3 regions of the Sphingobium salicis subsp. salicis genome follow, and region 1 is predicted to be linked to each of the others. Evidence: riboswitches for the same ligand, from Rfam matches in the RefSeq annotation. Region 1 holds a riboswitch; each other region holds the start of a gene.
What was found. A riboswitch is a leader RNA that binds a small molecule or an ion and turns the genes downstream of it on or off. The one in region 1 is predicted to bind cobalamin.
Positions count from the first base shown of each region.

Region 2: linked by a shared signal. The riboswitch ahead of VHN57_RS16630 (TonB-dependent receptor plug domain-containing protein) and the one ahead of VHN57_RS22365 (TonB-dependent receptor plug domain-containing protein) in region 1 are both predicted to bind cobalamin.
Region 3: linked by a shared signal. The riboswitch ahead of VHN57_RS00355 (TonB-dependent receptor plug domain-containing protein) and the one ahead of VHN57_RS22365 (TonB-dependent receptor plug domain-containing protein) in region 1 are both predicted to bind cobalamin.

Region 1 is NZ_JAYRCS010000001.1:4,639,659-4,647,401, reverse strand. Features, by position in the region: gene VHN57_RS22380 (histidine phosphatase family protein) at 1-94, opposite strand, end outside; gene cobT (nicotinate-nucleotide--dimethylbenzimidazole phosphoribosyltransferase) at 91-1,104, opposite strand; gene VHN57_RS22370 (DUF1636 domain-containing protein) at 1,101-1,508, opposite strand; gene VHN57_RS22365 (TonB-dependent receptor plug domain-containing protein) at 1,508-3,463, opposite strand; cobalamin riboswitch at 3,601-3,793, opposite strand; gene VHN57_RS22360 (ABC transporter substrate-binding protein) at 3,860-4,720, shown strand; gene VHN57_RS22355 (acyl-CoA thioesterase) at 4,733-5,131, opposite strand; gene VHN57_RS22350 (S9 family peptidase) at 5,131-7,203, opposite strand; gene VHN57_RS22345 (aminopeptidase P family protein) at 7,314-7,743, shown strand, end outside.
Region 2 is NZ_JAYRCS010000001.1:3,467,228-3,474,970, forward strand. Features, by position in the region: gene VHN57_RS16625 (peptidase) at 1-844, opposite strand, end outside; gene VHN57_RS16630 (TonB-dependent receptor plug domain-containing protein) at 847-2,835, opposite strand; cobalamin riboswitch at 3,026-3,270, opposite strand; gene VHN57_RS16635 (copper resistance protein B) at 3,333-4,193, opposite strand; gene VHN57_RS16640 (copper resistance system multicopper oxidase) at 4,190-5,929, opposite strand; gene VHN57_RS16645 (RNA polymerase sigma factor) at 5,936-6,511, opposite strand; gene VHN57_RS16650 (periplasmic heavy metal sensor) at 6,508-6,942, opposite strand; gene VHN57_RS16655 (hypothetical protein) at 6,945-7,247, opposite strand; gene VHN57_RS16660 (copper resistance protein CopC) at 7,347-7,742, shown strand.
Region 3 is NZ_JAYRCS010000001.1:63,262-71,004, reverse strand. Features, by position in the region: gene VHN57_RS00370 (penicillin-binding protein activator) at 1-57, shown strand, start outside; gene VHN57_RS00365 (ABC transporter ATP-binding protein) at 95-868, opposite strand; gene VHN57_RS00360 (FecCD family ABC transporter permease) at 862-1,866, opposite strand; gene VHN57_RS00355 (TonB-dependent receptor plug domain-containing protein) at 1,853-3,709, opposite strand; cobalamin riboswitch at 3,881-4,122, opposite strand; gene VHN57_RS00350 (threonine ammonia-lyase) at 4,262-5,254, shown strand; gene dapF (diaminopimelate epimerase) at 5,295-6,107, shown strand; gene mtaB (tRNA (N(6)-L-threonylcarbamoyladenosine(37)-C(2))-methylthiotransferase MtaB) at 6,110-7,351, shown strand; gene ftsY (signal recognition particle-docking protein FtsY) at 7,351-7,743, shown strand, end outside.

The DNA of each region.
Region 1 (7,743 bases):
CCGCGCGCGTCGGCACGCTGTCGGTCCGCCCCAGCAACAGGCCCGGCGTCTCGGGCGCGCCATGCCGCAGCAGATGGAGCGGCATGCCCATCATGTCGCGGTCGACACCGCCGCCTCGGCAAAGGTCGCCATGCCGCTATGCGCGGCTACGGCCGCACGGACGATATTGGCCGCCACCGCCGCGCCGCTGCCTTCGCCCAATCGCATGTCGAGGCGCAGCAGCGGTTCAAGGCCCATCCGCTCCAGCAGCAGGCCGTGGCCCGGCTCGGCCGAGCAATGACCGGCCAGGCAATGGTCGGCAAAGGCCGGCACCTGCGCCACCAGCGGCGCGATCGCGGCGCAACTGATGAAACCGTCGAGCAGCACCGGCACGCCCAGCTGGCGGGCGCGCAGCACCGCGCCGGCAATCGCCGCCAGTTCGCGCCCGCCCAGCCGGCGCAGTGTTTCAAAAGCGCTGTCCGGCGCATCGGCATGGAAGGCGAGCGCGCGATCGATCGTCGCGATCTTGCGCGCAATCCCCTCGCCATCGACGCCCGTACCGGGACCAACCCAGTCACTGACCTTTCCGCCGAAGCTGCGGGCGCTCAGGGCTGCGGCGGCGGTCGAATTACCGATCCCCATCTCGCCCACGACCAGCAGGTCCAGATCCTCTTCGGCCGCCGCCGCGCCGATCGACAGCGCGGTCAGGCACTCCTCGTCGGTCATGGCGGGCGCGACGGTGAAGTCCGCCGTTGGCCGGTCCAGATCGATCGATCGCACCGCCAGTTCCAGCCCGGCGACACCGGCCAGGGCATTGATCGCCGCGCCGCCGGCGGCGAAATTGGCGACCATCTGCGCGGTCACGGCGGCGGGATAGGCGCTGACGCCGTGGACGGTGAAGCCATGATTGCCGGCAAAGATCGCGGCACGCGCCCGCTTCAGGCGCGGCACCGCGCGCCCCTGCCAGCTTGCCATGAAGATCGCGACATCCTCCAGCCGGCCGAGCGCCCCCAATGGCTTGGTCAGTTCGGCCTGCCGCGCGCGTGCTGCCGCGCTCGCCAGTTCCTCGGCCGGCGGCAGGTTGGCCAGGGCATTTTCGAAATCGGTGATCGAGGCGAAGCTCATTCGACGACAAATCCTTCCGGCGGGGTACGGGTGATGAAATGGCCCTTCACGCCTTCGGGCCATTCGCGAAAGGCGACGCGGCCATGCTCGCTGGCGGCATAGGCAATGGCGTAATCGAGGATCGCGCGTGCCGCATCGGCATCCGGGGTGAACCGCCCCATGACATAGCCGACCTTGCCCGGCGCGCGCAGATGGACGGTGCAATGATCCTGGCAGGCGAACAGGCAGGGCATGTCCTGCACCGCGACGGTGGCATAGCGCGGGTCGGAGGCCTGCACGCTGCGCAGCGCCTCCGCCAGCCGTGCCCCGCCACGCACGCCCTCCTCATCCTCCCGCGCTTCGGCCGAATGACGGCAGGTATTGCAGGCGACGATGGCGGGGCCGGGTTCGACGGGACGCAGCATCAGAAGCGCCCCCGGAAGCCGGCATAGATGCTGCGGCCGAGCGTGCCATAGCGATAGGCCGTCATGTAGTTCTCGTCGAAGAGATTCTCGACGCGGGCGAACAGGCGCAACGCCGGGGTGAACGCATATTCGGCGCGCAGGTCGACCAGTGTATAATCGTCCAGCCGGGTGGTGTTGGCCGCATTGTCATAGCTGTGGCCGGACCAGCGCACCGCCGCGCCGGTGGTGAGGCCGAAGGGCCAGGCATAGCTGATCGAACCATTGGCGCTGTTCCGCGGCCGACGCGGCAGCCAATTGCCTTCGTTCGCGGTGCCGTCCGAACGATCCTCCGCCACGGTCCAGCTATAATTGCCGTCGATCGTCAGCCCCTTGACCGGCTCGACCGCTGCCTGCGCCTCTATGCCATGCGCCTTGGCGCGCGCGACATTGAGATAATAGCCATAACGGCGGGTGGTGGTGCCGGGCGTGAAGCAGAGCGGATCGGTCGAACTGGAGGAACAGCTATTATAGATGATCTGGTCGGTCGTGGTCCGATCAAACCAGGTCGCACCCAGTCGCAGTTTCTCGCCAAAGAAACGCTGCTCCGCGCCCGCTTCCCAGCCATGGGCGCGTTCGGGATCGAGCGCCTGATTCCCATATTCGGAAAAGAGCTGATAGAGGGTCGGCGCCTTGAACCCCTCGCCATAGCTGGCGCGCAGCACCGTCCCGGTCGGCAGCGCCCAGACGCCACCAGCGGAAAAAAGGGTCCGACCGCCATAGCGGTTATGATCGTCATAGCGCAGCCCGCCGGTCAGGGTCAGGCCCGTAATCGGCTGGGCATTGAGCTGGCCATAGACGCTGGTGATCTCCGCCTTGCCGCGGGCCGGATCGGGAATCGGCACCGAAAGCGACGCCGAAGGTGACACGCTGCGGAAGCGGCTATTCTCATTCTCCACCCCGAACAGCGCGGTCCAGCCATCGGCGATCGCGAAGCTGCCCTGATATTCCAGCCGCTGGTTGCGCCCCGCCGCGTCGAACGTCTGCTTGCGCTGGTTGCGCGGATCATAATTGTCGCGATCGGTGTCGGTATAGCCATAGCCGAAACGGTTGCGGAAGCGGCCGTCGAGCAGTGCGACGTTAAGGCCGGCATAGCCGACAAATTCGCGATTGGTGCCATAGGCGGGGCTTTCCGCGCTGGTCGCGTCGAAATCGACATGGCCATCGGAATAATAGCCGCGCAGGTCCGCGCTGATCCCGTCCGCCAGCGCAACCTCGACCCGGCCGGTGACGCTGCGGTTGGTATAGCCGTCCTTCTCCTTGCCGCCAAAGGCCGGGCTGATCGCGGAAATACCCTCGGTGGTGAAACTCTGGCCGCCGATCCGCCAGCTGACCGGGCCGGTCTTGCCGCCCAGCGCCGCGCGGGCACTGACGGTGTCGCGCGATCCCGCCTCGACATCGAAACTCCCCTCCAGCGCCTTTTCGGGCATGGCGGTGACGACATTGACGACGCCGCCGATCGCCTGGCTGCCCCACAGGGTCGACTGGGGGCCGCGCAGCACTTCGATCCGCGAGGCATCGCCGACCAGCAGATTGGCGAAATTATAGCCGCCGCCGGCCGACGAGGGATCATTGAGCTTCACCCCGTCGATCACCACCACGGTCTGGTCGGATTCCGCGCCGCGGATGCGCAGCGACGTCGCCGTGCCATAGCCGCCATTGCGCGAGATGCTGACGCCGGGCGTGCGCAGCAGCAATTCGGTGACGCCCAGATCCTGGGCCCGGTCGATCGCTGCCTTGTCGAGCACGGTGACGGAGGCCGGCACCTGATCCACCGGCGTGGCGAGGCGGGTCGCGGTGACGAGGATAGAGGATGCCCCGGCATCGGCCGCGGCATCGGGCGGCGGCGCCTGCTGCGCCTCTTCGGCGAAAGCGGTGGTGGAGAGAAGGAAAGTACAGAAAGTCAGATACTTGAACACATAAGCCCCCGGACGAGGGACCGCATCCCAGGGACGATATCGGTGCCCGGCCGGGCGCGACATGGTCCCCGCACCTATGCGGTCCACCTGTCGCCACGCGGGTTCACCCCCGTCCGCTCGGCACACCCTGTCCGCGCGAAGGACGACCGCGATGGGCAGGTCTCCTGGCTCGCGGGTCATCGCTGATTCATGCCGCCTTCTCAGAACCTTGCGGTCCCAATGGCATGTGGCACAAAAGCTCGCCGCTCACAGTTGCAGGGGCAGCCGGGGTCTTGAACCCCATTCCCTTTTCATCCCCGCTGCCGGGGAACCTGTCGCAGTCCGGGCGATAGGCGAGCCCGACTGGAGCGTCAATCTTCCTTGCCTGGCGGAGCGCGCGGGCTAAGGGAGATGGCCATGCGGATTTTTGCGCCCATCGGCCCCGGCAAGGGGATGATCGCCCTGATGATCGCCCTGGTCGGTGGCGCCACATTATGGGCGGCTACCGCGCGCCAGCCTGCCAGTGCCAGCAAACGTCCGCAACGGATCGTGTCGCTCAACCTGTGCGCCGACCAATTGCTGGTCGCGCTGGCCGATCGCGACCAGATTGCCGGCCTGACCCATAATGCCGGCGATCGGCAGATGTCGGCGGTGGCGGCCGTAACGAAGGGCCTGCCCATCCTCGACGGATCGGCCGAGCAGATTTTGGCGACCAATCCAGACTTGGTGATCGGCATGCCGGCACGGCGCAATCCGGCGATCGCGATCCTCAAGGCCCAGCATTATCCCGCCGTCGATCTCAAGAGCGCGGACAGCTATGCCGATATCATCGCGTCGATCCGCACCGTGGCGCAGGCGACTGGCCATGCCGACCGCGGCGAAGCGATGATCGCGCGGATGGACCGGGAGCTTGCCGCCCTGCCCCGCGCGCCGAAGCCCAAAGTCGCGGCCTATTATCAGCGGCGCGGCTACATGACCGGCACCGGCACGCTGGTCGACGGCCTGATGACGCGGGCGGGCCTGCGCAACCTGGCCGCCGACTTGGGCAAGCCGGCGATCGCGCAGGTCAGCCTGGAGGAGATGGTCGCGGCACGGCCAGACTATCTGATCGTCGAGAGCGCCACCGACCGCGTCACCGACCAGGGCACCGAAATGCTCCATCATCCCGTGCTACGCGACATAGCGCGCATCAGCCTGCCCCAGGCCTGGACCGTGTGCGGCGGACCGGCCTATGTACAGGCGGCACGCGCCCTCTCCCAGGCCGTCAGCGCCCGCTGAAGCTGGGCCGGCTCAGCCCTCGATGAAGTTGGCGGCTACCTCGGCCGGCACCCGCATCAGCCGGCCGCTTTCCTTGTCGATCATCGCCCAGGTGGATTTGGCAGACACCTTCACCTTGCCGTCCGGTCCGGTGAACTCGATCAGCCGGTCGAACCGCGCGCCGCGCGGTCCTTCCGGAATCCAGGTGCGGCCCGACACGACATCGCCCTCGGTCACGTTGCCGCGATAATCGACCTCATGCCGGGTCACGACCCAGATATAGGCATCGACATGGGCCGGGTCGGCATCGGTCATCCAATGTTCGACCGACAATTGCTCCATCCACTGCACCCACACCGCATTGTTCACATGGCCCAGCACATCGATATCCTCGGGCCGCGCGGTGAATTGCTTGGTGAAGCTCGACGCCATCAGCCTTCCACTCCCAGCTGCCACAGGATGAACGCAAATTCCTCGGCGGTCTCGTGCAGGCTCTCGAACCGCCCGGACTTGCCACCATGTCCCGCGCCCATATTGGTCTTGAGCAGCAGGATATTGCTGTCGGTCTTGGTGGCGCGCAGCTTCGCCACCCACTTCGCCGGCTCCCAATAGGTGACGCGCGGGTCGTTGAGGCCAGCGGTCACCATCAGCGGCGGATAATGTTGCGCGCGGACATGGGTGTAGGGATCATAGGACTGGATGGTGCGGAATGCGGCCTCATCCTCGATCGGATTGCCCCATTCGGGCCATTCGCCCGGCGTCAGTGGCAGCGTCTCATCCAGCATGGTGTTGAGCACATCGACGAACGGCACATGCGCCACCACCGCGCCCCACAGGTCGGGATCGGAGTTGATGACCGCGCCCATCAGCTCGCCGCCGGCCGATCCGCCCGAAATGCTGATCCTGCCCTTGGCCGAATAGCCAAGATCGATCAGCCCCTTCGCGACATCGACGAAATCGGTGAAGGTGTTGGTGCGCTTGTCGAGCTTGCCGTCCAGATACCATTGCTGGCCCATATCGTCGCCGCCGCGAATATGGGCGATGGCAAAGGCAAAGCCGCGATCCAGCAGCGACAGGCGGCTGGTCGAAAAGCCCGGCTCCATCGCCAGACCGTAGGCGCCATAGCCATAAAGGTGCAGCGGCGCGCTGCCATCGCGGGGGAAGTCGGCGGGATAGACGATCGACACCGGAATCTGCGTGCCGTCGCGCGCCGGGATCATCAGCCTCTCGGTGGCGTAGCGGCTGGCGTCATAGCCCGAGGGAATTTCCTGGACCTTGAGTATCTCCAACTCACCCGTTGCCAGATGATAATCATAGATGGTGTCGGGCGTGACCATCGATTCATAGCCGATGCGCAGCTTCGTCACCTCATATTCGGGATTGTCGTCGAGACTCGCCGAATAGCTGGCTTCCGGGAACGGAATGCGCTTTGCCGCATGGGTCGCATAATCGCGCAGCTCGATCTGGTCGAGCCCGTCCTGCCGTCCTTCAGTGACGTAGAAGGTCTTGAACAGGGTGAAGTCGGTCAGGTAGAAATGGGCGTCGGCGCCGATCACTTCGTCCCACTGGTCGGGCGCGTCGAGCGATGCCTTCACCAGCCGGAAATTGGGATGGGTGTCGTTGGTCTTGATGTAGAGCGTGCCCTCATGCTCATCGACATCATATTCGCGGCCGGCCTTGCGCGCGGAGACGAGCAGCGGCGTCGCGGTCGGATTGTCGGCCGGGATCAGCCAGGCTTCGCTGGTGACATGGTCGCCGGTCGCGATGACGATCCATTTTTCCGATGAGGTGAGGCCGATCGAGACGCGGAAGCCCTCATCATCCTCATGGAACAGCTCGACGTCGCTCGCCACATCCTGGCCCAGCCAGTGCAGCCGCGCATTGTCGGTCCGCCAATTTTCATTGGCCAGGCCATAGAGCAGCCCCTTTGAATCGCTGGTCCACACCAGCGACGACAATGTGTCGGGAATGACTTCGGGCAGGATTTCACCCGAAAACAGATCCTTGATCCGCGCCTCGAACCGTTCGGAGCCATTGGTGTCGATGGCATAGGCCAGATAGCGGCCGTCCGGGCTGACCGACATGGCGCCGAGACGAAAATAGTCATGGCCCTGCGCCAGCGCCGGTTCGTCCAGGATCAGCTGGTCGTCACCGCCTGCTGCGGGCTTGCGATACCATTTGCGATATTGCGCCCCGGTCTCGAAGGCGCGCCAGTAGATATAGTCGCCATCCTTCTGCGGAACCGACTGGTCATCTTCCTTGATGCGCCCCTTCATCTCGTGGAACAGCGTGTCGAGCAGGGGCTTGTGCGGCGCCATCGCGCCCTCGAACCAGGCGTTTTCGGCCTCCAGATAGGCCAGCACATCCTTGTCCTTGACGTCGGGATAGCCGGGGTCGCGCAGCCATGCGTAAGGATCGTCCACCGTGATGCCATGATGCGCGAAACTGTGCGGGCGGCGTTCGGCGATCGGCGGGGACAGGGGCGGCTGCATTTGATCGGTCATTAACTATCCATGGTCCAGACGGGGGCTGCGCTGGAATAAGCGCGCCGGCCCCTCTATGTTGTCGGCATTATGGCCAACGCAAGAGGCCGGAATGATCCAAGGGAAGTTCGATGTCCAGTTATGAAGATCGCCTGAAGGCCCTGCGCGCCCAGCTGGTACGCCAGAAGCTCGATGGTTTCGTGGTCCCCCTGACCGACGAGCATATGAGCGAATATGTCGGCGCCTATGCCCAGCGGCTCGCCTGGCTGACCGGTTTTCAGGGTTCGGCCGGCAGCGCCGTGGTCCTGCCGGAGGAGGCCGCGATCTTCGTCGACGGCCGCTACACGCTGCAGGTGCGCGAGCAGGTGGATGGCGCCCATTGGCAATATGAAAGCGTGCCGCAGACCTCGATCGCCGCCTGGTTGAAGGACCATGCGATCGAGGGCGCGCACATCGGCTATGATTCCTGGCTGCACACCCGCGCCTGGGTGAAGCAGGCCACCGAAGCGCTGGCCCAGAAGGGTGCCGAGCTGGTCGCGGTCGACACCAACCCCGTCGATG
Region 2 (7,743 bases), 1.2 Mb from region 1:
AGGGGTTCATCGACAGCAGCCCGCTCGCCACCCAGGTCAAGGTGAGGATGCCGAAGAACAGTCCGGCCATATGATGCCACCACCACAGGCCGCGATAAGGCGATCCGATGCTGCCGTCGCGGCGGCGGCGCAGCCGGGCGATGCCGACCCACAGGCCGGTGATCGTCAGGAAGCAGCCGATCAGCGAGGTCCAGATGACGACCTGGCTCCACAGCGCGCCATCCTGCCGCAGGATCGTGGGATAGAGCCAATGCGGCACCGCCCCGAGCCAGCCCCAGAAGCGCTGGAAGCGGGTGGTCAGTTGCACTACTTCCCCGCTCCTGCCCGAGACATAGGCCTGCGTGCCGGCGGCATCGGCATAATCGACGCGGTAGAGCGGCGCATTGCGGCGGAAGGTCTGGACCGTCCACTGGTCCATCTCCGTCTGGGCGACCTGCCCGACCGGGCCGGCAATGGCGCTGTTCTGGCCGAACTCGGTCGCGATCCTGTGGATATTTTGCGGATCGACCTGCTCGACCGGTTTCCCCGACGCCCAGTCATGGGTGCCAGCGGATACTCGCATCTGGGGAATGGTGCGCGTCGGATCGAGCGCGGGCGTCACCCGCAATACGGGCCACCCCGCCATCATCTCGATCCGCGCGACGGACAGCATCATGGCATCGGGCAATATCCCCGCCCTTTCAGCCGACAGGTTGAGGGGCGTAAGCCCCCCAAGCTGCGCGGCCGGTGTCAGGCGCGGATAGTCGACATAGAGCATCACGAAGCCGGACAGGCACCACAGCGTCATGACGGCGCCGATGAGGATGCCCAGCCAGCGATGCAGCAGCAGGACCGGCCGCATCATGGTCAGAAGCTCAGGCCATAGCTGACCCGCAGCGTGCGCGGCACGCCCCGGTAGAAATAGAGGAAGCGGCTGTTGCTGCCGTCCAATACTCCTGCATCGCTGACCGCCGAGCGATAGCCGGTGGAGGCGTAATCGCGGTCGAACAGATTTTCGACATTGATGCCGAACCGGTTGCGCCGCGCCTGATCCAGCCACAGATGCGCGCCCGCATCGACCACAGCATAATTGCCATAGTTCATCCGGCCAAAGCCCGATGCGGTCGACCAGACATCGCCCACCCAATTGGCCGACAGATTGGCGCCGAAGCGGCTGGCTTCCGGCGCATAGACGATCGCGGCGCGGCCATATTGTTCCGGATTGCGATCGCGCTGCACCGAACTGCCCTGATTGCGGACGCGCGACCAGGTGTAGCTGGCCGACAGGCCCCAGCCACCGGTCAAATTCGCGTTCAGCTCCAGTTCGGCGCCCCTGGCCCGCACCTTGTCGCTGACGTTGATATAGGTGCCTTCCGGAAAGGCCGGATCATCATAGGTGGTGTCGATCAGGTCGGTGATGCGCCGGTTGAACCAGGTCGCCTTCCAGCGGATCGCCCCGCCGGCGAGCGCACCGCCCAGCGCGGCGTTGAGGTTCAGGCTTTCCTCCGGCTTCAGGTTCGGGTTGCCGACTTCGCAACAGGGATCATTGCCATAAAGCTGCGAGGCGTCGGGCAGCACGAAGGAGGTGCCGCCATTGGCCTCCACGAACAGCGCATCGCTGACATCATAGCGACCCGAGACGTTCCAGATCGTCTTTTCCGATCCCTTCGCCTTGTTGTAGCGCAGGCCGGCCGCGATCCGCGCCTTGCTCGACAATTCGTCGTTGGTGCGCAGCTGGAAGATGCCGGCATGGACCTGTTCATCGGTCGGCGCGATCAGCAGGACGTCGTCGCGGCCGTTGAAGCTCTGGAAATCATAGCCGATCAGCGTGTCGATGCCGCGCAGCATGTTGAGCTGCACCACCGCGCTGCCACCATAATCCTGATAGCCCCAGAAGGTGCCGGCAGGGTAGATGACCTGTGGCGGGCCGGCGGGCACGGGATTGCGGATCTGGACATAGGCAGTCTTCCAGTCGTGGAAATAGCCTTTGAGGAAGAATTGCACGCCATCCTCGCCGGTATAGTCGAGCCGCAGGCTGGCCACTTCCTCGTTGCGGTCGTTGCGGCTCTCCTTCGTCCGGGTCGCGCTGATATTGTCGAGATCGGCCTTGGTATGCTGGTAGAGCGCGTTGAGGCGCAGGTCCGGCGCGATATCATATTGATATTTGATGCCCGCCGACCAGAGATCATAGCCGCGCGCGCGATCGGTCGCGCTGGGCTGCATCACGTCATAGGGGCGATAGCCGTCCGACTGGCTGCGATTGGCCCAGACGACGAAGCGATGCTGGCCGATCGCGCCGCGAACATAGCCATCCAGGCTGGTGCCGGCGAAGCTGTCGAGGCTGGCATTGACCTGGCCGCCCAGATCGTCGCTGAAATCGCGGGTGACGACATTGATGACACCGGCCGCCGCCTGGGTGCCATAGAACAGGCTTTCGCCGCCTTTCAGCACCTCGATCCGCTCGATCATGCTGGCGGCCATGGTGTCATTGGGCGACGTGCCGCCATAGAGGCGGTTGTTCAGGCGAATGCCGTCCATCGTCCACAGCACATCCTTGGTGCGCGAACCCTGAAGCGCGATGTCGACATAGCTGAACGGCCCGGACTGCGACCGGATGAACAGGCCCGGCACCGCTTCGAGCGCGCGGGCGGTATCGATCGCGGCAGCATCGCGGATCTGCGTGTCGGTGACGATCTCGATGGCATGGCCATAGCGCGACAGCTGCTGCGGCAGCGTCTCTTCCAGGCTGGTGCCGGTGACGACGATGCTGTCGCCTTCCCCTTCATCGGCGAAAGCCGGCGATGCGATGGCAAGCGAAAGGGCCAGAGCGGCCCGCGAAACGATATTGGACTTCATATATTCCCCCATCCGGCGCCGCGTTCGACGGGCGGGGGCAACCTTCACGAGCGGCACGCGCGCGAACGTCCGACACACGCGCCGGCCGGGCGCCCAAGGGCAACCGACGCGCGTCGTCGCAGCGGCCCCAGCCGCTCGTTCGTCGCTCAGACGGAAGTTACCGTGCCGCGGCCATCCCCTGGACCAAGGCAAGAGCGACCAGACGCCGGCAGGTCTCCTGGCTCACGGGTCATCGCTTGATGCACGGCCTTCCCAGGCCTCGCAGGATTTAGCGTCCGGCCCAGTGGCTGGCGGATCGGTCATTCTGCCGTCCGCACATGTACATCGCGCTCACCGCTTACAGTTGCAGGGACAGCTGCGGATTTGGACGGTCACCCGTCCGCACCGCATTCCCTATTAAGCCCCTTTCGGGACACCGGCGCGATCATGATCCCATGCCGTGCGGCGCGGGATCGGCGGGATCGATAATCGAATATCGGGCGGCCTGCAAGCGCCTCTCAGAACCAGGCGCGCAGGCCGATCACCAGGCTGGTAGCCGACGGCTTGTCGCCGGCGGCACGGGCATAATCCGCCGTATCGCCCAGCTTGCGTTCCCAGTTCACGCCGACATAGGGGGCGAATTCGCGGGCAATTTCGTAGCGCAGCCGCAGCCCCAGCTCGATATCGGACGGGCCGGCGCCGATCCCCAGTTCGGGCACGTCCTGCGCCGCCAGATTGAACTCGGCGGCAGGCTGCAGGATCAGCCGCTGGGTGAGGCGCTGGTCATAGCTCGCCTCCAGCCGCAAATGGGCGTCGCCCCTGGTCGACAGGAAGGCTTCGGCCCCGACCTCGAACCAGTAGGGCGCCAGGCCATCGATGCCGATCACCGCATAGCTGCGGTCCGGCCCTTCGCCGAAATCCTGCCGCACGCCCGCCTGCAGGTTGAACCAGGGGTCGATCGCCCGGCTGTAGAGCGCCTGCAGTTCGGCCCGTTCGAGCGATCCTCCGACCGTCCCCTCGCCTTCGCTCTTGACCGCGAAGCGGTTGATGTCGCCGCCGATCCAGCCTTCGCCTTCCCAGGCATAGCCATCCGCGCCCTTGCCGGCGCGATGTTCCAGCCGATCGAGCATCCATTGCGAATAGGTCATGCCGCCCCCTTCCGCGATCATCGCCGCGCGGGCGCGGGCCATGGCAGCGGGGTCATAGAGCGCGTCGGCGGCATGATCGGTCGGCACCGGCGGGGCCGTGCCCTGTGGGATCGCAGCATCGGTGGTGGGCATACTGTGGCCCATCGCGCCATGGTCCATCTGGCTATGGTCCATGGTCTGGGCCTGCACCGGCGCAGCGGCGGCGAGCAGCAGGAGCGCGATCAGCTTCATGCCGCGTCCTCCCCATGGCGCACCGTCACGACCCGCATCATCCCGGCATGCATGTGCATCAGCATATGGCAGTGGAAGGCCCAGTCGCCCAGCGCATCGGCGGTGAAGTCGAAACTGACCTTGCCGCCCGGCAGCACATTCACCGTATGCTTGCGCGGATTATGCGCCGCCTCGCCGGTCACCAGTTCGAAGAAATGGCCGTGCAGATGGATGGGATGGGGCATCATCGTGTCGTTGATGAGCGTCACACGCACCCGTTCCATATGACGGAAGGCGATCGGCTCCGCCCCCTCCGACAGCTTCACCCCATCGAACGACCACATATATCGTTCCATGTTCGCGGTCAGGTGGATGTCGAGCGATCGGGTCGGGGTGCGCAGGTCCGTGTTCGGCGTCAGCGACCGCAGATCGGCATAGGTCAGCACCCGATGGTCGACATGCTCCAGCCCCGTCGGCCGGTCGGCGGTGCGATCGGCCGGCATCGGCGACAGGGTGGCGACACCCGGCCCCATTTTCACGCTGGGCGCGACCGACTTGTCGCGCATCTTCATGCTGTGGCCGGACATGCTTTCATTGGCCGGCTGGCTGAGGTCGATCACGCCGCCATGGCCCATATCCATGCCGCCCATGTCCATGCCCATATCCTTCATGCCCAGCAGCGGCCGGGCGCGCCGATCGGGCACCGGCGCGACCATGCCGATCTGCGGCGCCAGCGTGGCGCGGACCAGGCCGGACCGGTCGATCGCCTCGGCAATCAGGGCATAGGGCTTCGCCTCGCCGGGCTGGACGATCACGTCATAGGTTTCGGCAATGCCGATCTGGAACTCGTCGGTCTCGACCGGCTGGACATCCTGCCCGTCGCACTGGACCATAGTCATCGGCAGGCCGGGCAGGCGGATATTGAAATTGGTCATTGCCGACGCGTTGATGATGCGCAGCCGGACCCGCTCGCCCGGCGCGAACAGGCCGGTCCAGTTTTCGGCTGTGCCCATGCCGTTCACCAGATAACTGTAGGTGGCGCCGGTGACGTCGGAAATATCGGTCGGGTCCATGCGCATCGCGCCCCAGTCGATCCGGTCCTTGAGGCCCTGATCCTTCCCCGCCAGCAACCCCGCCAGCGTCTGGCGCTGCATGTTATAATAACCGCCCATCTGCTTGAGCCGTTGCAGCAACCTGTGCGGATGAACCGGGCTCCAGTCGGCGAGCAGGATCACATGTTCCCGGTCATAGGCCACCGGATCGGCGCCGGCGGGATCGATGATGATCGGGCCATAAAGGCCCATCGCCTCCTGCATGCCGGAATGGCTGTGATACCAGTAGGTGCCGGCCTGCCGCACCGGGAAGCGATAAGTGAAGGTTTCGCCCGGCGCGATACCGGGGAAGCTGATGCCCGGCACGCCATCCATCTGGAAGGGCAGGATCAGCCCGTGCCAGTGGATCGAACTATCCTCTTTCAGCCGGTTGGTGACGGCGATGTTGACACTCTGCCCCTCGCGCAGGCGGATGAGCGGCGCGGGCGTTCCGCCATTGACGCTGATCGCATGGGCCGATCGGCCGCCGGTCGCAAAATGCCCGTCGCCGATGCCGAGCGCGATCGTCTCGCCCGACAGCGCGCCCTGGGCCGCGCCATGCGTGCCGGTGGCAGCCCAGCCGGGCAAGGCCTGCGCCAGTGCAAGCGCGGCGCCCCCCCGGATCAGGCTGCGGCGGTCGAGAGGGAGGGAGGGCAGATCGATCATGCCCCTCTATACGCGCGCCGCGTCGCTTTCCCTCAACATCTCCTGCAATTGCTTGCGGGCGCGATAGAGGCGGGTTTCCACCGCCTTTTCGGTGACGCCCAATATCTGCGCGACCTCGGCCTGGGTCATGCCCTCGATCCCGCGCAGCAAAACCACCTCGCGCAGCGCCACCGGCAGCGCCGCCACTGCCGCCTCGATCCGGGCGACGCCGCCGCGGGACTGGGCCGCCTGCTCGGGATCGGGCGCGGCGTCCGCGACATGGGCGGCATCCTCGATCGGCCGGGCGAAGCTGAAGAAGCGACGGACCGCACGGCGGCGCGCCCAGTCATGGCATTTGTTGATCGTGATCCGCGCGATCCAGCCGCGAAAGGGCCTGCGTCCATCATAGCGGGCGAGCGAGGCAAAGGCGGCGACGAAGCTTTCCTGCACGATGTCCATTGCCGCGTCGGCATCGCCGACATGGCCACGCGCCAGCCGATAGACGGCATCGCGGTGCCGCCGCATCAGCGCGCCATAGGCCGCCTGCCGCCCGGCCAGCGCCTGCGCCGCCAGCGTGGCATCATCGGGATCGTCGGCTATCACCCGGCAGGCTGGGTCAGCGCCTTGACGACGGCGGCGTCGAACAGCGCGGCCTGATCGGGCCGCAGCACACCGCGCATCGCGAAGATGTGCTTCAATGTTTCCTTCTGCAATTCCCCCATCGCCTGGTGCGACCGGTCGACCGCCTGGGCGACGCGCGGGCCGTAGCCATGTTCGGCGGCGATCGCCGCGGCCAGCCGCTGATTGTCGGCGCGCATTTCCGCGTCGAGCGACGCCTTGCGCTGGGCGAAGGCGGCTTCCAGATCGGCGATGCGCTGTTTCTGGCCGGCGTCCAAGGTCAGCCGATCGTGGAGCAGGGCATGAACTTCATTCTCCACCGGCGGCGCGGGCGTGAGCCAGGTGCGCGCAACCAGCACGGCGGCCAGCGCCGCGGCAAAGGCGACCAGCGCCACCAGCCAATAACGTTTGCCCATGCCTATCGCTCCAGCAGGCGCGAGGGCGCATAGTCGGACATGCCGATCAGCAGCGGGCCGGGCGCCGCCTGCGCCGGCTGTGCGGGCACGCTACTGCCGATCCAGCCGATGCCGATCGCCATCACGCCGGCCAGCATCAGGCTGCGCCGAGCGACGCTGCGTTCGCGGCGGCGGTCCAGCCCCTGCATCACCGCCTCCTCCAGCCCGTCGAAGCGCGCCGCCGCCGGCGCGTCGCGCAGCCCGGCCAGCATGTCATCCAGATCGTCCATCGTTCCGTCCTTCATGTCCTGCCTGACGATACGCATCCGGCCGGCCCATCCCTCGCACAAAATAGCGTGAGGGGTGAGGGATGCGACAGGACAATGCGTATTCCCCTGCAAGACGCGCATTTTCCGGAGACATCTATGCCCCGCCTGCCCCTGTTCAAAAAATCCCTGATCGCCGCAGCCTTTGCCCTCACCGCCCTGTCCGGCGCCGCCTTCGCCAGGCCGCAGCTCGTTGCGGCCAGTCCCGCCGCCAATGCCAGCGTTGCCAAGCTGACCCGGCTGACCCTGGGCTTTTCCGAGGCGCTGCAGGCCGATCATAGCAGCATCACCCTGACCATGACCGGCATGCCGGGCATGGCCGATCATCCGCCAATGCCGATCAAGGGCTTCACCACAGCCGCGGCCGCCGACGGCAAGGGCCTGGTCATCACCCTGCCCCGCGCCCTGCCGACCGGCAGCTATGATCTTCAATGGACGGTGATGGGCAACGATCATCAGCCGGTCAGCGGCACATATAGTTTCAAGGTGCGCTGAA
Region 3 (7,743 bases), 4.6 Mb from region 1:
GTCGGCGCCGGCACGATCAACGTAGTCGATCCCGCCCCACGCGGCTTCGGCAATTAAGCAAAGGGGGCCGGAAGGCCCCCTTTTTCGTTACGAATCAGACCCGCGTCGTCGGCACGATCAGCGGCAGCCCGTCGCTGACGTCGATCCGCGCGGCGACGCCATAGACGGATGCCAGCCGCTCCGGCGTCAGCACGTCCATCGGCGCCCCGTCCGCCACCAGCGCGCCGCCATCCATCAGCAGCAGCCGGTCGCAATAGCGCGCCGCCATGGCGAGGTCATGCAGCACGGTGACGACCAGCGCCCCGTCCTGCGCCTGCGCCCGCAGCAATGCCATCACGTCGATCTGGTGGCCGGGGTCGAGCGCCGCGAGCGGCTCGTCGGCGATCAGCGCCGGTGCCCCCACCGCCAGCGCCCGCGCCAGCAGCACCCGCGCCCGCTCGCCGCCCGACAGCTCGGTCGCGATCCGGCCCTTGAAGCCGGTAACATCGGCGCGGACCATCGCATCCTCGATCGCCGCCTCATCGTCGGCGGTCAGGCGCGACAGCGGCCCCAGATGCGGCAAGCGCCCCAGCGCCACCAGCCGCTCTACCGCCAGGGGCCAGTGCAAGGTCTGGCCCTGCGGCAGATAGGCGATGGACCGCGCGACCGCCTGGCGCGACAGCCGCTCGACCGGCGTGCCGTCCAGCAGCGCGCGTCCGGCGGCCGGCTTCACCAGCCCCAGCAGCGCCCGCACCAGGGTCGACTTGCCCGCGCCATTGGGGCCGATCACGCCGATCAACTGCCCCGGCGCCATGGTCAGATTGACGCCGCACACCGCCAGATGGCGGCCTAGCCGGACGTCCAGTTGCTCGGTCGACAGGGTCACCATAGCCGCCGCTCCCGCATCAGGTGAATGAGGAAAACCGGCACGCCAAGGATCGCGGTCAGCACGCCCAGCTTCAATTCGCTGCTGGTCGGGATGATGCGCACGCCGATATCGGCCAGGGTCAGCAGCACCGCGCCGCCGAGCATCGACGGCAACAGCAGCGCGGAGGGCGATCGATCGGTCAGTGGTCGCACCAGATGCGGCACGATCAGGCCGACGAAGCCGATCGATCCGGTCACCGCCACCGCGCCGCCGACACCGATCGCCACCCCCGCCATCAGCCGCAGCCGCGCCCGCGACAGGTCGACGCCCAGCGCCCGCGCGCCATCCTCGCCCAGGGTCAGCGCATCGAGCGCGCGCCCGTCATAAAGCAGCAGCGCCGCGCCGACCGCGATGCAGGGCAGCGCCAGCAGCAGATGGTCGATGCTGCGATTTTCCAGGCTCCCCATCAGCCAGCTCATAATCTCCATCGCGGCAAAGGGATTGGGCGACAGGTTCAGCGCCAGGCTGATTCCCGCCCCCGCCAGCGTCGCGACGGCAATGCCGGCCAGGATCAGCGTCAACGGGCTTTCCGACGGCCCGGCAAGCAGGAACAGCGCGCCGATCGCCGCCAGCGCGGTGACGATCGCCAGCAGTGGCAACGCCATCGGGTGCAGTTCGGACAGGCCGAAATAAAGCGCGATCACCGCCCCCAGCGCCGCCGCATTGGACACGCCCAGCACGGCGGGTTCGGCCAGCGGATTGCGCAGATAGCCCTGCAATGCCGCACCCGACAGGCCCAGCATGGCGCCGACCAGCAGGCCGATCGCCATGCGCGGCAGGCGCAGGTCGATGACGATCGCCCGCGCCACCATGTCGCCGCCGCCCGCCAGCACGGACAGGATGCGCGCCGGCGCGATCGTCACCGATCCCAGCGCGACCGACGCGATGCCCGCGACCAGCAGCAGGGCGATCAGCCCCGGCAGCAACAGAGGATGCCGCCGCCCCTTAGAAGCGGACACGCACGCCGCCATAGGCCGACCGGCCATAGGTGCCATAGCCATAGGCGGTGGCGTAATCCGCATCGAACAGATTGTCGATCCGGCCATAGACTTCCAGATGGTCGCCCACGGGGAAGGTCGCGCGCAGCCCGGCCAGCCCATAGCCGTCGAGCCGGCGGGTGTTCGCCGTGTCGTCATAGCTGTCGCCGACCATGGTCAGCGTCGCGCCGGTCGACAGGCCGAAGGACCAGAGATAGTCGGCCGACAGGCTGACCGCATTGGCGGCGCGGCGCGGCAGGCGATTGCCGTCGGTGGCCCCGCCCGACCGGTCGCGCGCATCGACATAGCTGTAAGATGCCGCCACCGTCAGCGCCTCGACCGGCTTCAGCGTCAGCGTCGCTTCCACGCCCTTGGCGCGGGTCCGGTCCAGATTGCCATAGGTGTAGGTCGCATAATCATAATTGATCTGGTTGCGGGTATCGCGCCGGAAGGCGGTCAGCGACAGCACCGCCTTGTCCCCGTCCAGGCTCTGGTCGAAGCCGATATCATAGCTTTTCGACCGTTCCGGCCGCAGCGCGCTGTTGCCGCTATAGGTGTCGTAGAGCTGATAGAGGGACGGCGCCTTGAACCCCTCACCATAGGAGAGGCGGATATTGGTGGCGCCGGCGTTCGGCGTGTAATTGGCGTTGGCACCAAAGGTGGTCGCGCCGCCGAACTGGCTATGATCGTCATGGCGCAGCCCACCAGTGACGGCGAGGCCGGCAAGCGGCTTCACCACCGCCAGCGCATAGACGCTGTCGATGTTCGCCTTCGCGCTCGCTATGTCGCCAAAGCCGAAATACTCATAGTCCGGCCGCTCATGCTCATAGCCGAAGATCAGCTTGGCCTGATCCACCGGGGCATAGACGCCCTCATATTCGAACCGCAGATTGGTGCCCGAATAGCCATAGTCCGGGTCAGTGCCGCGCACGAAATAATAGTCGCGATCGTTGCGCATCCAGGTGACGGCAGCGCGGTTGGTCAGCTTGCCGTCGAGCAGCGCCAGGTTGATCCCGGCATAGCCGACATATTGGTCGAGCTTGCTGACGTCGCTGCTGTCGGCCGGCGCGCCGAAGAAGCTGTCATAGTCGAGATCGGCATGGATATAATAGCCGCGCAGGTCGAGGCTGAGCGTGTCGGAAAAGGCGATCTTCAGCTTGGCGTTGGTGGCGATATTCTCATAGCCATCCTTCTCCACGCCGCCGAACGACCGGCCGACCGAGGAAATGCCGTCGGTGTTGAAATAGGCGACGCCCAGCCCGCCCGACACCGCGCCGCGCGTGCCCGACACATCGGCCTTGGCGTTCAGCGTGTCGCTATAGCCATAATCGGCCGAGGCATTGACCTCGAAACCCTCGCTCGGCGCGCCGGTCATCACATTGACCACGCCGCCGATCGCCTGGCTGCCATAGACCACCGAGTTGGAGCCGCGCAGCACTTCGATCCGGCGGATATTGCCGGTCAGCAAATGGCCGAAATCATAGCCGTCGCCGATGCCGCTCGGGTCGTTGACCTTGACCCCGTCGATCAGCACCAGCGTCTGGGTCGTCTCCGCCCCGCGCAGCGACACGCCGGTCACGCCGCCGGTGGAGCCGTTGCGGCTGAAACGGACGCCCGGCGTGGTGGCGAGCAGTTCGACGACATCGACCGCCTGGCGCGTTCTGATCGTGTCGGCATCGATCACCGTGATCGCCTGGCCGACCTCGTCGCGCGGCTGCGCAATGCCCGAAGCGGTGACGACGATATCGTCATCCTGTGCCAGATCCTGGGCCAGTGCCGGCGTAGCGGCCAGCAGCGCGATCAGCGAAATCCCCAACGTCTTCATTTTATCGTCCCCCGGCGTCCGTCGATTTGGAACCGGGGCGTCCGCACAAGCGGTCGCTGCGTGAGGATCGGGAAGACGCCAGCGCCCCGCCCCACGCACCGATGCGGCCCCGGCCGCCATGGGCGTCGCTCGACGGAAACACCGCGCCATGGCCATCCCCTGGGCCAGGGCAAGAGCGACCAGACGCCGGCAGGTCTCCTGGCTCGCGGGTCAGGGCAACGATGCGCCAGCCTTCCCGGACCTGTCGGTCCAGTGGCCGGTTCCGGCTCTCCCCTTTTGAAGAGCTTGGGAACCCTGCGTATCGCGCTCACCGCTTACAGTTGCAGGGACAGCCGCGGATTTGGAAGGGCTTCGCCCCCCGCACCGCATTCCCGTTTTCAGCCCTTGCGGGCACCGGCGCGATCATGCGCGTCCGGGGCTTTTGACCGCCCCGGCGCGCGGCCCCCATAAGCCAAAGCACAAGCCCTGCCAAGCGGGCCAGGATCGCCCCGGCGGATCGTTGCGCGGCGCCGGCGGGCGGCTATGCAGGGGCCTCTTACCGAAGGAGCCGACATGTCCGATTCGCTTGCCATCACTGCCGCCGACGTCGCCGATGCCGCGCGGCTGATCGCGCCGGCGGCGGTCCGCACCCCGCTGATCGAGAATGCCGCGCTGAACGATCTCTGCGGCCGGCGTGTGCTGGTGAAGTTCGAGGGGGCCCAGCATAGCGGATCGTTCAAGTTCCGCGGCGCCTATAACCGCCTCGCCCGACTGAACGCTGCGGAACGCGCGGCGGGCGTCGTCGCCTGGTCCTCGGGCAATCATGCCCAGGGCGTCGCCTTTGCCGCGCGCCTGCTCAGCATTCCCGCCACGATCGTGATGCCGGCCGATGCGCCGGCGATCAAGACCGCCAACACCCGCGCGCTGGGCGCCGAGGTCGTCCCCTATGACCGCTTCACCCAGAGCCGCGAGGAAATCGCCACCGCCCTTGCCACCGAACGCGGCGCGACGCTGGTTCCCTCCTTCGACGATCCCTTCATCATCGCCGGCCAGGGCACGATCGGCCTGGAGATATTGGAGCAAGCGCAGGCCGCCGGCGCCGACCTCACGCAGATTCTCGTCTGCTGCGGTGGTGGCGGCCTGGTCGCGGGCACGGCCACGGCGGTCAAGGCCGCCCGCCCGGACATCAGCGTCTATGCGGTCGAACCCGCCGGTTTCGATGATACCGCCCGCTCGCTCGCCAGCGGCACGCGCGAAAGCGTCTCGCCCGACGCGCGCAGCATCTGCGACGCGCTGCTGGCGCCCAGCCCCGGCGCGCTGACCTTCCCGATCAACCATGCCCTGCTGGCCGGCGGCCTGGTCGTCAGCGACGATCAGGTGCGCGACGCGATGCGCTTCGCCTTCACCACGCTCAAGCTGGTGGTCGAACCGGGTGGCGCGGTCGCCCTCGCGGCCATGCTGACCGGCCTCGCCCCGCCCACCGACGGCGCCACCGCCCTCGTCATCTCCGGCGCCAATGTCGATCCGGCGGCCTATGCCGCGATCATCGGCAGCCAAGACGCCTGACCGCTGGTCTTTTGCCCCGTCCCGCACTAAATGCGGCGCCATGATGAGCCGCTTTTCCAAGATGCATGGTCTGGGCAATGATTTCGTCGTGATCGACGCGCGCCAAGCGCCGGTCGCGATGACGGAGGCGCGCGCCCGCGCCATTGCCGATCGCCATGCCGGCATCGGCTGCGACCAGTTGATCGTCATCGGCGATGCCGAGACCGGCGACCAGGCCGACGTGTCGATGCTGATCTTCAATTCCGACGGGTCGGAAGTGGAAGCCTGCGGCAATGCCACCCGCTGCGTGCCGCTGTTCGTCGGCAAGGACGTGCTGATCCGGACCAGGGCCGGGCTGCTCGACGCCAAGGGCGTGGACGGCGGCGCCAGCGTCGACATGGGCGCGCCCCGCTTCGACTGGGACGCGATCCCGCTTGGCTATCCGATGGACACGCTGACGATGTCGGCCAGCTGGGAAGACCTGCCCGCCCCGGCCGCCGTCAATGTCGGCAACCCGCATGTGATCTTCTTCGTCGAGGATCTGGACGCGGTCGATTTCGAACGGCTCGGCCCGCTGATCGAGCATGACCCGCTTTTCCCCGCCCGCGTGAACGTCAATTTCGCGCAGATCGTCGGCCCGCAGCACCTGCGCCTGATCGTCTGGGAACGCGGCGCCGGCCTCACCCGCGCCTGCGGCACCGGCGCCTGCGCCACCGCCGTCGCGGCGATCCGCCGCAAGCTGATGGCCGGCCCGGTGACGGTCAGCCTGCCGGGCGGCGACCTGGAGATCGACTGGGCACCGGGCGGCACGATCCGCATGACCGGCCCCGCCACCCATGTGTTCGACGGCGAGGCGGACTGGGACCGCTTCTGACCGTGGCCGGTCCCGACATCATCACCCTGGGCTGCCGGCTCAACATCGCGGAAAGCGAAGCGATCCGCGAAATGGCCGGCGCACAGGACGACCTGATCGTCGTCAACAGCTGCGCCGTGACGGCCGAGGCCGTGCGCCAGACCCGGCAGGCGATCCGCCGCGCCCGGCGAGACCGCCCCGAAGCCCGCATCCTCGTCACCGGCTGCGCTGCCCAGACCGAGCCCCAGACCTTCGCCGCCATGGCGGAAGTGGACGGCGTGATCGGCAACCGGGAGAAGCTGGAGGCCGCCGCCTTCGCCCCGGTGGCGGATAAGGTCAACGTCTCCGACATCATGGCCGTGCGCGACACCGCGCCGCACATGGCCAGCGCCTTTGCCGAACATGCCCGCGCCTTTCTGGAGGTGCAGAATGGCTGCGATCACCGCTGCACCTTCTGCATCATCCCCTATGGCCGGGGGAACAGCCGCTCCGTCCCCGCCGGCGCGGTGATCGACAAGGCGAAGCAACTGGTCGATGCGGGCTATAGCGAGATCGTGCTGACCGGCGTCGACGTCACCAGCTATGGCCCCGACCTGCCGGGCAGCCCCTCGCTCGGCCAGCTTGTCGAACGACTGCTGCGTCATGTCCCGGACCTGCCCCGGCTGCGCCTTTCCTCGATCGACAGTGTCGAGATTGACGAGCGGCTGTTCGACCTCATCGCCCATGAGCCGCGCATGATGCCGCATCTGCATCTCTCGCTACAGGCCGGCGACGACATGATCCTCAAGCGCATGAAGCGCCGCCATGCCCGCGCCGATGCCGTGCGCATCGTCGAGCGGGTGAAGGCCGCCCGCCCGGACATCAGCATCGGCGCCGACATCATCGCCGGCTTCCCGACCGAGGATGATGCCATGTTCGCCAACAGTCTGGCGCTGGTCGCCGATTGCGACATCGTCCATGGCCATATCTTCCCCTATTCGCCGCGCACCGGCACGCCCGCCGCGCGCATGCCCCAGCTCGATCGCGCCACCATCAAGGCCCGCGCCGCGCTGCTGCGCGACGCCTGCACGGCGCAGCGCGACGCCTGGCTCGCTCGCCTGGTCGGCACCCGCCAGTCGGTGCTGGTCGAACGCAACGGCCTGTCGGGCCATGCGGAAAATTTCGCGCCGGTGCGCTTCACCACGCCCCAGCCCCCCTCCACGATCGTCGCGGCCCGCATCAGCGGCCTTGAGAATGGCGCGCTGATCGCGCAAGAGGCGCAATAATGACTGACACCGGCACCAGCTGGCGCGACCGCCTCTTCGGCGGCCTCAAGCGCACATCCGACAAGCTCGGCGAGAATCTGACCGGCCTTTTCACCAAGGCCGCGCTCGACGACCAGACCCTCGACGAGATCGAGGAAGCCCTGATCATGTCCGATCTCGGCCCGGCCATGGCCGGCCGGGTTCGCGATCGCCTGGCCGAGGGGCGCTACAACAAGGAACTGACCGAGGAATATCTGCGCGAGATCATCGCGGAGGAGATCGAGAAGGTGCTGGCCCCGGTCGCCCGCCCGCTCGAGATCGAAGCCTTTCCGCGGCCGCAGGTGATCCTGGTGATCGGCGTCAACGGATCGGGCAAGACCACCACCATCGCCAAGCTCGCCAATAATTTCCTG